Linked DNA regions of Hydrogenophaga sp. SL48. The protein of the gene in region 1 interacts with the protein of each later gene in a pairwise test. Links are inferred from orthologs where the notes say so. Each region holds a gene or a part of one and is shown in the gene's direction. Other genes may lie near its edges. The genes, in order: IM738_RS11330 and purT.

Region 1 (6,277 bases):
GCGAAACCGGGCCGCCGCGCGGGCGTCGATCACGGTGAGATCGGGGTGCCCCAGTCGCCGGGCGAGGTCTTGTGCACCGAGCACGTTCACCAGAGGGGGCTTCAACTCAAAATGCTGCGGGGCCGCGGTGGCAGGCGAGGGCCCGCTGGCCAGCGCCCCCCCGGCGGCCTGCCACGCGGCCAGACCGCCGTCGAGCACCGCCACCGCTTCGTGCCCGCACCACTTGAGCATCCACCACAGGCGGCCACATTGGCTGGCGCCCTGCCGCTCCATGACCACGGCCTGCTGGCCGTTGCGCAGGCCCAGCGCCCGGAGCCGGGCCGCGAAGGTCTCGCGCGAGGGCAGGGGGTGGCGGCCACCGCTGGCGCGGTCGGGGCCGGTCTTGTCGCTCAGGTGGTCGTCGAGGTGGACGTACACGGCGCCCGGGATGTGCTGTGCCTCGAACTGCTGCCGGCCCGAGTCGGGGTTCATGAGGTCGAAGCTGCAGTCCATCACCAGCCAAGGCTGGTCGCTGGTCATCAGCTGCTGGAGGTCGCTCGCGGAAATGAGGGTGCTGTACATGATGGCATTCTCAGCCAGTCTGGCTGAGGTGGCGATCCCACCAAATGACTACACCTCCGGCCAGCCCGCAAGGGCCTCCGGATTCAGTGGTCCTCAGCGGGAGAGTTGGGGATTGCGCGGGCGCGCAACACCGTGGCGGTGATGCCGCTCACGATGATGAGCGCCATGCCGAGCCAGCCCATCAGCGGCAGCTGGTCGCCGAAGATGAGCAGGCTGTAGATGCCCGCGAACACGATGCCCGAGTACTGCAGGTTGGCCACCACCAGGGTCGCACCGCGCGAATAGGCGCGCGTCATGCACAACTGGCCGCCCAGCGCCAGCAGCCCGATGGGCAGCAGCCACAGCGCGGCCGGCCAGGTCCATGGCGTGGCGCCGACAAACACCATGCCCAGCAAACCCGCCAGCACCGCGCCGATGGAAAAATAAAACACCGTGCGGCTTTCGGGTTCGCCCGCGCGGCTGAGCGCGGTCACCTGCAGGTAGGCAAAGGCCGCGAAGATGCCCGACAGCAGCCCGACCAGCGCGCCCAGCACCTGATCCGGGTTCAGGCTCGGCCGGAGCATCATGGCCACGCCGGCAAAGCCCGCCAGCACGGCCATGAACAGCGGGCCCTGCTGCCGCAACGGGGCATCCCGGCCCTGCGTCAGCAGCGCGCCGCCGAGCAGGAAAGTGGCGATCCAGACGCTGCTCATGTAGTTGAGCGTCATGGCCGTGGCCAGGGGCAGCACGGCGATGGCGTAGAACCAGGCGGTCAGCGAAATGGTGCCGACCAGGCTGCGCCAGACGTGCATCATCGGTACCGTGGTGCGCAGCGAAACGCCACGCGCGCGGGTGAATCCATACAGGAAGATCACGCCCACCATGCCCCGGTAGGCGACGATCTCGAAGCTGTTGAAATGCACCGAGGCAAACTTGATGCAGACCCCCATGCTCGCGAAGAACAGCGAGGCGAGCAACATCCAGGCCATGCCTATCCTCCCACGCCGCCTGCGGCGTCACCCCCCAGGGGGCGCCACTGGCGGCCGGGCAAAGCCCGTTCCGCGGTGGCCTGGGGCGAATGCGCGCGGATGATCACGCCGTTCGCATCCTGCCGCGATACCACTCGTGGAAGTGCTGCATGCCGTCTTCCATCGGGCTCTGATACGGGCCGACCTCGTTGTCGCCGCGCGCGAGCAGGGCTTTGCGCCCGGCGTCCATGCGCTCTCCGATCTCGTCGTCCTCGATGCAGGTTTCCATGTAGGCCGCGCGCTGGGCTTCGACGAACTCGCGCTCGAAGACGGCGATGTCCTCGGGGTAGAAGAACTCCACCCGGTTCAGCGTCTGGTTGACACTGATCGGGTGCAGCGTGGAGACGGTGAGCACGTGCGGGTACCACTCCACCATGATGTGCGGGTAGTAGGTGAGCCAGATCGCGCCGTGCTCCGGCGCGGCGCCTTGGCGGTACTGCATCAGCTGCTGGTGCCAGCGCTGGTAGACCGGGCTGCCGGCCTTGCCCAGCAGGTTCTGTGCGCCCACGGTCTGCACCGAATACTCGGGCTTGAATTCCCATCGCAGGTCGTCGCAGGTGACGAAGCCGCCCAGACCTGGGTGGAACGGCACCACGTGGTAGTCCTCCAGATAGACCTCGATGAACGTCTTCCAGTTGTAGTTGCAGGTGTGCAGCTCGACGTGGTCGAGCACCATGCCATCGAAGCTCAGCGCGGCGCGCGGGCCCATGCCGGCGAGGTCGGTCTCGATGTCGCGGCCGTTGTCCTCGAACAGCAGGCCGTTCCACTCGCGCAGCGGGTAGCGCTTCAGATCGAGGCAGGGGTCTTGGGCGAAATGCGGCGCGCCGAGCAGAGAGCCAATGGGGTTGTTGCCGTTCTGGCCACCGCTGTAGGTCCAGCGGTGCAGCGGGCAGACGATGTGACCGCCCGAGTGCCCGCTCTGGGTCCTGTTCAGGTTGCCGCGGCCCTTCAGGATGACGGCCTGGCGGTGGCGGCAGACGTTGGACACCAGCTCCACGCCTCGGGCCGTGCGCACGAGTGCCCGGCCTTCGCCTTCGTGGGGGAGGGCGTAATAGTCGCCGAGCTCGGGCACGGCGTTGGCGTGCCCCACGTAGCGGGGTCCGCGCTGGAAGATCGTTGCCAGTTCCTGCTGGAACAGCGCCTCGTCGAAATAGCTGGAAACCGGAAGTTGGCTTTCGGCCTGCTGGAGTTGAAGACTCAAATCAGACATGAAGGTCTTGACCTAAAGACTCCCCCTATGAAGGGGCAGGGTGAAGCGCGTAGCGAGTGAACGATCGGCGCGGGAAGGGTGGAAGTGCTGCGTCCCTCCGGGCGTTGGAGGCCCGTCAGTTGAGTGAGGAAAAAAGAGCGCGGATTGTACCCCGGGGGGGTGGTCGGGCGCGCCGGTGCGGCGGGGCATGAACACGAGGGATAAAATCCGGCGACGCCGCAGCTGTGTCGCGGCGGTTTGACGGGCCGCCCCCGTGGCCCCTTCCCACCTTTTGCATGACCACTTCCCCCACTGCCAAAACCACCCGTGCCACCAACCGGCCGGCCGCGATCACCGAGGCGGCCGCCAGTTACGAGGCCGCTCTGGAGGAGCTGGAGCAACTGGTGGCGCAGCTCGATGCCGGGCAGCTGCCCCTGGACCAGTTGCTGACCCGCTACCAGCGGGGCGCCGAGTTGCTCGCTTTTTGCCGTGCCCGGCTGGATGCCGTGGAAAACCAGATCAAGGTGCTCGAAAACGGCGAAGCCAAACCCTGGGACGCGGCATGAGCGGATTCGTGGTCTGGCGTTCCGCCCAGCAGGACCGCGTGGAGCAGGCGCTGTCGTCGTGGGTCGCCGCCGACGTACCCGCTGGCCTGGGGCTGGCCATGCGCTACGCCGTGCTCGATGGTGGCAAGCGTTTGCGGCCGCTGCTGGTGCTGGCCGCTGGCGAAGCGGTGCAAGGGGATGGCGCCGCCGCGTTGCGCGCGGCCTGTGCGGTCGAGCTCATCCACGCCTACTCGCTGGTGCACGACGACATGCCCTGCATGGACAACGACGTGTTGCGCCGTGGCAAGCCCACGGTGCATGTGCGGTTTGGCGAGGCCCAGGCCCTGCTGGCCGGCGACGCCCTTCAGGCGCTGGCGTTTGAGTTGCTGGTGCCCGACGACGGTTCGATGCCGCCCGCCCTGTCGGCCGCGCTGTGCCGCCAGCTGGCCCTGGCGGCCGGCGCGACCGGCATGGCCGGTGGCCAGGCGGTGGATCTGGCCAGCGTGGGGCTGTCGCTGGACCAGGCCGCGCTGGAAGCCATGCACCGGCTCAAGACTGGTGCCTTGTTGCAGGCCAGCGTGATGATGGGCGCGGCCACCGCCCAGGTGCAGGCTGGCGTGACCCGTGAGCTGTCGGCTTACGGCGCCAGTCTCGGGCTGGCGTTCCAGGTGGTGGACGACATCCTCGACGTCACCACCGACTCCACCACCCTGGGCAAGACGGCGGGCAAAGACGCCGCCAACGACAAGCCCACGTTTGTGTCTCTGATGGGGCTGCAAAATGCCCAGGCCTACGCCGACGCGTTGCTCGACCAGGCGCACGCGGCCCTGAACCGCAGTGGCCTGGCCCACACCGACACCCTTCACGCCCTGGCCGACTGGGTTGGCCGCCGCACCAGCTGAACCCGCAACCCGCCGCAATGACCACCCCGATCGCCATGAGCAACCTGTTGGCCTCCATCGATTCGCCAGCCGACCTTCGCCGGCTCTCACGCACGCAGCTGCGTCCCTTGGCGGACGAGTTGCGCGACCACGTGCTCCAGAGCGTGTCGCGCACCGGTGGCCACCTGAGTTCCAACCTCGGCACCGTGGAGCTGACGGTGGCGCTGCACTATGTGTTCAACACGCCTGAAGACCGTCTGGTCTGGGACGTGGGCCACCAGACCTACCCGCACAAGATCCTGACCGGGCGTCGCGACCGCATGGGCTCGTTGCGTCAGCTCGGCGGCATCAGCGGCTTCCCACGCCGCGACGAAAGCGAGTACGACACCTTCGGCACCGCCCATTCGTCCACCAGCATTTCGGCGGCGCTGGGCATGGCCATGGCCGCGAAGATCAAGGGCGAGAGCCGCCACTCGGTGGCCATCATCGGCGACGGCGCCATGACCGCCGGCATGGCCTTCGAGGCGCTGAACAACGCGGGCGTGGCCGAGGGGCGGCTCCTCGTGGTCCTCAACGACAACGACATGTCGATCTCGCCGCCGGTCGGTGCGCTCAACCGTTACCTCGCGCAGCTCATGAGCGGCCAGTTCTACGCCGCGGCCAAGAACGTGGGCAAATCGGTGCTCAAGGGCGCACCGCCGCTGTTCGAGCTGGCCAAGCGCCTCGAAGAACACGCCAAGGGCATGGTGGTGCCCGCCACGCTGTTCGAGAAGTTCGGGTTCAACTACGTGGGCCCCATCGACGGCCACGACCTTGATTCGCTGATCCCCACACTGGAGAACATCCGCCATCTGCTGGACCACAACAGCGGGCCGCAGTTCCTGCACGTGGTGACCAAGAAGGGCCAAGGCTACAAGCTGGCCGAGGCCGATCCGGTGGCCTACCACGGCCCGGGCAAGTTCGACCCGGCGGTGGGCCTGGTGAAACCCGCCACTGCGCCCAAGCCGACCTTCACCCAGGTCTTTGGCCAGTGGTTGTGCGACATGGCCGCGGCCGATCCGCTGCTCGTGGGCATCACGCCGGCCATGCGGGAGGGTTCGGGCATGGTGGAGTTTCACCAGCGGTTTCCCGGGCGTTATTTCGATGTCGGCATTGCCGAACAGCACGCTGTCACGTTCGCAGCCGGCCTGGCGTGCGAGGGCATGAAGCCGGTGGTGGCGATCTACTCCACCTTCCTGCAACGGGCCTATGACCAGCTGATCCATGACGTGGCGTTGCAGAACCTGCCGATGGTGTTTGCGCTCGACCGCGCCGGGCTGGTGGGAGCCGACGGCGCCACCCACGCGGGCGCGTATGACATCGCCTACCTGCGTTGCATCCCCAACATGGCCATCGCCTGCCCATCCGATGAGGCCGAGACACGCCAGCTGCTGTCCACGGCCCACGCCCAGAACCATCCCGTGGCCGTGCGTTACCCGCGTGGCTCGGGTGTGGGCGTTGCCGTTCCGGCCAGTCTGGACGGGCTTCCCTATGGAAAAGGCGAGGTTCGCCGCCGGGGGCGCGGCCTGGCGATCCTGGCGTTCGGTACGCTGCTGCACCCCGCGCTCTCCGTGGCGGAAACGCTGGATGCCAGCGTGGCCAACATGCGCTGGGCCAAACCGCTGGATCTGGACCTGTTGCGCGAGATGGCTCGCAACCACCAGGCGCTGGTGACGGTGGAGGAGGGCTGTGTGATGGGCGGGGCCGGCAGTGCCGTGCTCGAAGCCTTGCAGGCAGAGGGGATCAACATGCCCGTGCTCCAGCTGGGCCTGTCGGACGTGTTCACCGAACACGGCGACCCCGCACGCCTGATGGCGGCAGAGGGTCTGGACGCGGCCGGCATCGAACGTTCGATCCGTGCGCGCTTTGCCGATCTCATCGGAACCGGGCTCAAGGCCGCGGCCTGACACGGCCCGTGCCGGTCCGGTGGGCGGATGTGATGTCTTTTCACGCGATCGTTGAAGCCGATTTGATCGGACACCCTGTTGGGCCCCGCAAGCTTGCAGAAGCCTGAACAACCGGGGGCGGAAGCCGGTTTTTCGAGGGAAAACCCCC
Region 2 (6,286 bases), 1.6 Mb from region 1 along the record:
GCCTTGAAGGCGGCCCACAACATTTCGGCCAGCACCACGTCGTCCAGCCGCACCGGCGCGTTCAGGATGCCGTCCCAGGTTTTCTGCACGTGCATGCGCGAGAACGCCGAGTACAGCGCCTCGAAGCTCGCCGCGTTCATCGCGCTCATGCAGATGCTGCCGCTGGCCAGGAACAGGATGTAGGGCACGGCCGTGCTGCCTTCGGGTGTGGCGACGTTCACCTGTCCCACCAGTGCGCCCATGCCGTAACCGAACGCCACCAGCCACATCAGCGGTTCGGCGATGTTGCCGACCAGGCTGGGCACGGCGAGTTTTTTCCAGACCAGGAAGTTGCGCTGGAACACGGGCCACCAGCGCAGGGACAGCCGGGGTAACGCCCAGTGGGAGGAGGTCATCGTGTTCATCCTTCTTCCCGGATCTGGCGTCCGGTGAGCTTCAAAAACAGGTCTTCCAGGTTCGCGGGCCGGTGCAGGGTGCGCAGTTCGTGGTGTGCGCCCAACGCCGCCAGCAGTGGCTGAGCCTGGGCTGTGTAGAAAAACACGGTTTCGCCGCTCACCTCCACGCGCGCGGCCATCGCCCGCAAGCCGGCGTGTGCGTCCGCCTGCGCCAGCGCGGTCGCGCCGTTGCCGTAGACCTCCACCACATCGGGCTCCAGGTGCTGTGCGATCAGTTCACGCGGGCGGCCTTCGGCGATCTTGCGGCCGTGGTCCAGCACCAGCAGGCGCGAACACAGGCGCTCGGCCTCGTCCATGAAGTGCGTGGTCAGCAGGATGCTCTTGCCTTGCTGCAGCAGCATCTGCAGGCGCTCCCACATCAGGTGGCGGGCCTGCGGGTCCAGGCCGGTGGTGGGTTCGTCGAGCAGCAGGAGCTGCGGGTCGTTGACCAGTGCTCGCGCCAGCGACAGCCGCCGCTTCATGCCGCCAGAGAGTTCGCCCGGTTTGGCGTCGGCCTTGTGGGTCAGCGCGGCGAACTCCAGCAGCTGCGGGATGCGGGCGCGGATGTCGCGGTCTCTCATGCCGAAGTAGCGGCCATAGACCAGCAGGTTTTCGGCGCAACTGAAGTCGGGGTCCAGCGTGTCCATCTGGCTCACCACACCCAGCCGGGCCTTGATCGCGAGCGCATCGCGCGGCATGTCGAGACCGAAGGCGCTCACTCGGCCTTCGTCGGGCGCGGTCAGGCCCAGGCACATGCGGATGGTGGTGGTCTTGCCCGCGCCGTTGGGTCCGATCACGCCCAGGCACTCGCCCGGGTCGATGGCAAAACACAGGTCGTTGACGACGGTGTGCCCGCCAAAACGCTTGACGAGGTGCTGGCATGCAAAGAGCGGTGAGGGCATGGCCGGCATTGTGCCCGCGCCCCGCCGCCCCTCGGGCGCTGAGGGCGCGCGCCCTACAATGGGCGCCACCCGACCGGCCGGTCTTTTTGCCGCCTTGTGCGCGCTTCGAAGTGTCTGTTCCTCCCGCTGTTGCCCTGCAATACCTGCTGCCCAAGCGCGCCATCAACGTGTTCGCGGGCTGGTGTGCCCACTCGCGCGCCACCTGGTGGGTCCACAACGTGATCCCCTGGTTCATCCGCCGCTATGGCGTGAACATGGCCGATGCGGCCAACCCCGATCCCAAGGGCTACGCGACCTTCAACGAGTTCTTCACCCGGCCGCTCAAGGCCGGGGTGCGGCCTCTGGCCCCCAGCGGGTGGGTCTGCCCGGTGGACGGTGCCATCAGCCAGCTCGGTGCCATCAAGAAGGACCAGATCTTCCAGGCCAAGGGCCACAGCTACAGCACGCGCGCCCTGGTGGGCGGCGATGCCCGGTTGGCGGCGCAGTTCCAGGACGGCAATTTCGCCACGATCTACCTCAGCCCCAAGGACTACCACCGCATCCACATGCCCGCCGCCGCGCGCCTGCGCCGCATGATCTACGTGCCCGGCGAGCTGTTTTCAGTCAATCCGACCACGGCGCGTGGCGTGCCTGGCCTGTTTGCGCGCAACGAGCGCGTGGTCTGCGTGTTCGACGTGCCGCACGGTGACCAAGGCGAAACCCGTCCCTTCGTGCAGGTGCTGGTGGGCGCCACCATCGTCGGCAGCATGGCCACCGTGTGGCACGGCGTGGTGAACCCGCCGCGCACGAAGGCCGTGCGCGAGTGGACCTACGACGACGAGCCCTGCATGCTCGGCCGCGGTGAAGAAATGGGCTGTTTCCTGCTGGGCTCCACCGTGGTGCTGCTCTGGCCCAAAAACACGATTGACTTCAACCCGACGTGGACGCCCGAGCGCGATGTGCGCATGGGCGAGGCCATGGGCCGGATGATTCCCTGAACCCCTTTTTTCAAGGTTTTCCATGACCATGATCGGCACCCCGCTGTCTCCTTCGGCCACCCGCGTGATGCTGCTCGGCTCCGGCGAGCTGGGCAAGGAGGTGCTGATCGCCCTGCAGCGCCTGGGCGTGGAGACCATCGCGGTGGACCGCTACGAGAACGCGCCGGGCCAGCAGGTGGCGCACCACGCGCGCACCATCACCATGCGCGACGCGCTTCAGCTGAAAGCGCTGATCGAGGCCGAGCGACCGCAGCTGGTGGTGCCCGAGATCGAGGCGATCGCCACGCCCGTGTTGCAGGAACTGGAGGCCGCCGGCGTGGTGCGCGTGATCCCGACCGCGCGCGCCGCCCGCCTGACCATGGACCGCGAGGGCATCCGCCGCCTGGCCGCCGAAACGCTGGGCCTGCCGACCAGCCCCTACCAGTTCTGCGACTCGCTCGAAGAGCTGCAGGCCGCGATCGAAGGTGGCATTGGCTACCCCTGCATCGTCAAGCCGGTGATGAGCAGCTCGGGCAAAGGCCAGAGCAAGATCGACGGCCCGGCCGATGTGAAAACCGCGTGGGACTACGCGATGTCGGGCGGCCGCGTCGGCCCGGGCCGCATCATCGTCGAAGGCTTCATCGACTTCGACTACGAAATCACGCAGCTCACCGTGCGCGCGCGCGGTGCCGACGGCCAGATTCAAACGCACTTCTGTGACCCCATCGGCCACGTGCAGGTGAGTGGCGACTACGTGGAGAGCTGGCAGCCGCACCCCATGACATCGACCGCGCTGGCCGAGTCGCGCCGCATCGCCAAGGCGGTGACGGACGATCTCGGCATGGGCCACGACGGCCAGCCCTCGGGTCTCGGCCTGTTCGGTGTGGAGCTGTTCGTCAAGGGCGACCAGGTCTGGTTCAGCGAGGTGAGCCCGCGCCCGCACGACACCGGCATGGTCACCATGATCACGCAGTGGCAGAACGAGTTCGAGCTGCACGCCCGCGCCATCCTCGGTCTGCCGGTCAGCACCGCGCTCAAGAGCCCCGGCGCCAGCGCTGTGATCTACGGTGGCGTGGAAGCGAAAGGCATCGTGTTCGACGGCGTGGACGAAGCGATGCGCGTACCGAACAGCGAGATCCGCCTGTTTGGCAAGCCCGAGAGTTTCGTGAAACGCCGCATGGGCGTGGCGCTGGTGCACGATGCGGACGTCGAGGTCGCGCGCACGCAGGCCAAGCTGGCGGCCTCCAAAGTCAAGCCGCGCACGGCCTGAGAGGTCAAGACCTGCGGGCCGGCATGAAGACCTCGGCCAAGCTGCTGTTCACCGCCATCGCGCTGGTGCTGGCCGCAGCGGGCACCCTCGCCATCGTCACCGAGGTGCACACCAGCTCCACGCGCTACCAGGGCGTCGTGACCGTGTTTGGCTCCGACGCGGTGTGGGTCGGTCAGACTGTGGTGTTGCTGGCGGCCTTGCCCTTGCTGGTGTGGTTGCCGCCGCGCTGGGTCGGCTGGGCCGGGGCTGTGTGGTGGCTGGTCCTGATGGCCTGGATCTTCGGGCCCCTGATCTAGACACCCCCGCGCCGCCTGCGGCGTCACCCCCTCAAGGGGGCGATGCGAGTGGCCCGGCAAAGCCGGTTCCACCGCATCCTCGAACAAGGTACTTCACGCCGGAGGGGGAGTCGGGCCCAGGGCACCGCGGAACCGGCTTTGCCGGGCCGCCAGTGCCGCCCCCTTGAGGGGGTGACGCCGCAGGCGGCGCGGGGGTGGGCCTATTCGTGCCTCAGCGCGTCAATCGGGTTCAGCCGCGCCGCGCGCCGCGCCGGGAAGAAACCGAACAGCACGCCGATGGCCGCGGAAAACAGGAAGCTCAGCAGGTTCACGCTCAGGTTGAACTGGTAGGGCACGTTCATCAGCGCCGACAGGCCGATCGAGGCGCCGGTGGCGAGCACGATGCCGATCAGGCCGCCGAGCGCGGCCAGCACCACGGCCTCGATCAGGAACTGCAGCAGCACCTCGCGCTCCAGCGCGCCAATCGCCAGGCGCAGGCCGATCTCGCGGGTGCGCTCGGTCACGCTCACCAGCATGATGTTCATGATGCCGATGCCGCCCACCAGCAGGCTCACGGCCGCCACCGCGCCCAGCAGCATGGTGAGGATCTTGGTGGTGCCCGAGAGCGTTTCGGCGAGCTGCTTGGTGTCGAGCACGTTGAAGTTGTCTTCGTCGGTCTCGGACAGCTTGCGCCGCTCGCGCAGCAGCTGCGTGAGGCTGGCGGTGACGCTGGTGGCGTTGCTGCCCTCGCTCATCGAGACCAGCAGCGTGTTCACCCGCGTGTGCCCGGTGATGCGCCGCTGCAGCGTCTTGATGGGCATCAGCACCATGTCGTCCTGGTCGTTGCCGAAGGCGCCCTGGCCCTTGGACTGCAGCGTGCCGATGACCTCGCAGCTCATGGCCTTCACGCGCAGCTGTCCGCCGGTGGCGCTGGTGCTGCCGAACAGCTCGCGCTGCACGGTGCTGCCGATCAGGCAGACCGCGCCGCCGGCGCGCAGCTCGTCGTCGGAGAACTCGCGGCCGTCGGCCAGCTTCCAGTTGCCGGTGGTGAGCCAGGCGTTGGTGCTGCCGATGACGCTGCTGGTCCAGTTGCGGCCGTTGGCCACCAGCGTGACGCCGCTGCGCGCTTCGGGCGCCACCGCGGCGACGCCGGCCACCTGGGCCGCGATCACGTCGCCGTCGCTTTCCTTGAACGCCGGGGCGCTGGCACCGCTGCCGCCGGGGCCCATGCGCTGGCCGGGGCGGATCTGCAGCAGGTTGGTGCCCAGGCCCGAGATCTGGTTCTGCACCGCCAGCGTGGCGCCGTTGCCGACGGTGACCATGGTGATCACCGCGCTCACGCCGATCACGATGCCCAGGATGGTGAGGAAGGAGCGCAGCAGGTTGCGGCGGATCGAGCGGAGCGCGAGCAGCAGGGTGTTAAGCCACATGACCCACCTCCCCGCTGAAGTCGCTGGCGGTGGCGTGGGCAGGTCCGGCCTGCAGCGCCACCGGGTGCGGGTTGCGCTCGTCGCTCGCCACCACCCCGTCCACGAAACGCACGATGCGCTTGGCGTAGGCGGCCATGTCGGGTTCGTGCGTGACCATGAGCACGGTGATGCCCTGTTCGGCGTTCAGGCGCCAGAGCAGTTCCATGATTTCCTGGCTGCGGTGCGTGTCGAGGTTGCCCGTGGGCTCGTCGGCCAACAGCACCTGCGGCTCTGTGACGATGGCGCGCGCGATGGCCACGCGCTGCTGCTGCCCGCCCGAGAGTTCGCCGGGCGTGTGGTGTTCCCAGCCCTTGAGACCGACCTTTTCCAGCGCGCGCTGGGCCAGGCTGTGGCGCGAGGCCGCGGGCTCGCCGCGGTAGACCAGCGGCAGCTCTACGTTCTCCTGCGCCGAGGTTCGCGCGAGCAAATGGAAGCCCTGGAACACGAAGCCGAAGAAGCGCCGCCGCAGGCGCGCACGTTCGTCGCGCGAGAGCGCTTCCACGTGCACGCCACGGAACAGGTAGTCGCCCGTGGTGGGCACGTCCAGGCAGCCCAGCGTGTTCATCGCGGTGGACTTGCCCGAGCCGCTGGGGCCCATGATGGCCACGAAATCGCCCTGCTGGATGTCCAGGTCCACGCCCTTGAGGGCCTGGAAGGCGGTGTTGCCTTCACCGTAGGTCTTGGTGATGCCGCGCAGGCGGATCAGCGGGGTGTCCATGTTCAGGAACCCGTGGCAGAAGACCGTTGCTCGGTGATGACGGCCATGCCTTCGGCCAGGCCTTCGCCGCTGACCTCGGTGTTGCGGCCGTCGCTGATGCCGGTCTTGACGGGTTTCGCCACCGGCTGGCCGTCCTGCAGCACCCAGATCTGGCGCGGTCCGCCGCCACGTCGGTCGGTGCCGGCGGTCTTGGTGGCGGTGCGAGGCGGGCGAGGCATCAGCTTCGAGAGGATGCTGGTGTTCGCCGCTGCGGCGCCGTTGC

Evidence for each region.
Region 2: the proteins of IM738_RS11330 (region 1) and purT interact in binary tests that used the Escherichia coli proteins (3 or more experiments, as listed by UniProt). The link is inferred for Hydrogenophaga sp. SL48 from one-to-one orthologs.

Annotation. Positions count from the first base shown.
Region 1 is NZ_CP063400.1:2,386,296-2,392,572, reverse strand. Bases 2,337-5,261 are described here. They hold IM738_RS11330 (polyprenyl synthetase family protein), read left to right. Parts: upstream 2,337-3,319; coding sequence 3,320-4,204; downstream 4,205-5,261. Other genes in these bases: dxs (1-deoxy-D-xylulose-5-phosphate synthase), read left to right, coding at 4,240-5,261; xseB (exodeoxyribonuclease VII small subunit), read left to right, coding at 3,054-3,323; IM738_RS11340 (aromatic ring-hydroxylating oxygenase subunit alpha), read right to left, coding at 2,337-2,778. Also shown: IM738_RS11350 (sulfurtransferase), read right to left, coding at 1-561; IM738_RS11345 (DMT family transporter), read right to left, coding at 645-1,535; more of IM738_RS11340, read right to left, coding at 1,633-2,336; more of dxs, read left to right, coding at 5,262-6,129.
Region 2 is NZ_CP063400.1:3,967,679-3,973,964, reverse strand. Bases 1,515-4,448 are described here. They hold purT (formate-dependent phosphoribosylglycinamide formyltransferase), read left to right. Parts: upstream 1,515-2,335; coding sequence 2,336-3,562; downstream 3,563-4,448. Other genes in these bases: IM738_RS18775 (ABC transporter permease), read right to left, coding at 4,059-4,448; IM738_RS18780 (hypothetical protein), read left to right, coding at 3,586-3,858; asd (archaetidylserine decarboxylase), read left to right, coding at 1,515-2,313. Outside these bases: IM738_RS18800 (ABC transporter permease), read right to left, coding at 1-404; IM738_RS18795 (ATP-binding cassette domain-containing protein), read right to left, coding at 401-1,345; more of asd, read left to right, coding at 1,447-1,514; more of IM738_RS18775, read right to left, coding at 4,449-5,267; IM738_RS18770 (ABC transporter ATP-binding protein), read right to left, coding at 5,257-6,024; IM738_RS18765 (efflux RND transporter periplasmic adaptor subunit), read right to left, coding at 6,027-6,286. UniProt on the Escherichia coli protein: Involved in the de novo purine biosynthesis. Catalyzes the transfer of formate to 5-phospho-ribosyl-glycinamide (GAR), producing 5-phospho-ribosyl-N-formylglycinamide (FGAR). Formate is provided by PurU via hydrolysis of 10-formyl-tetrahydrofolate.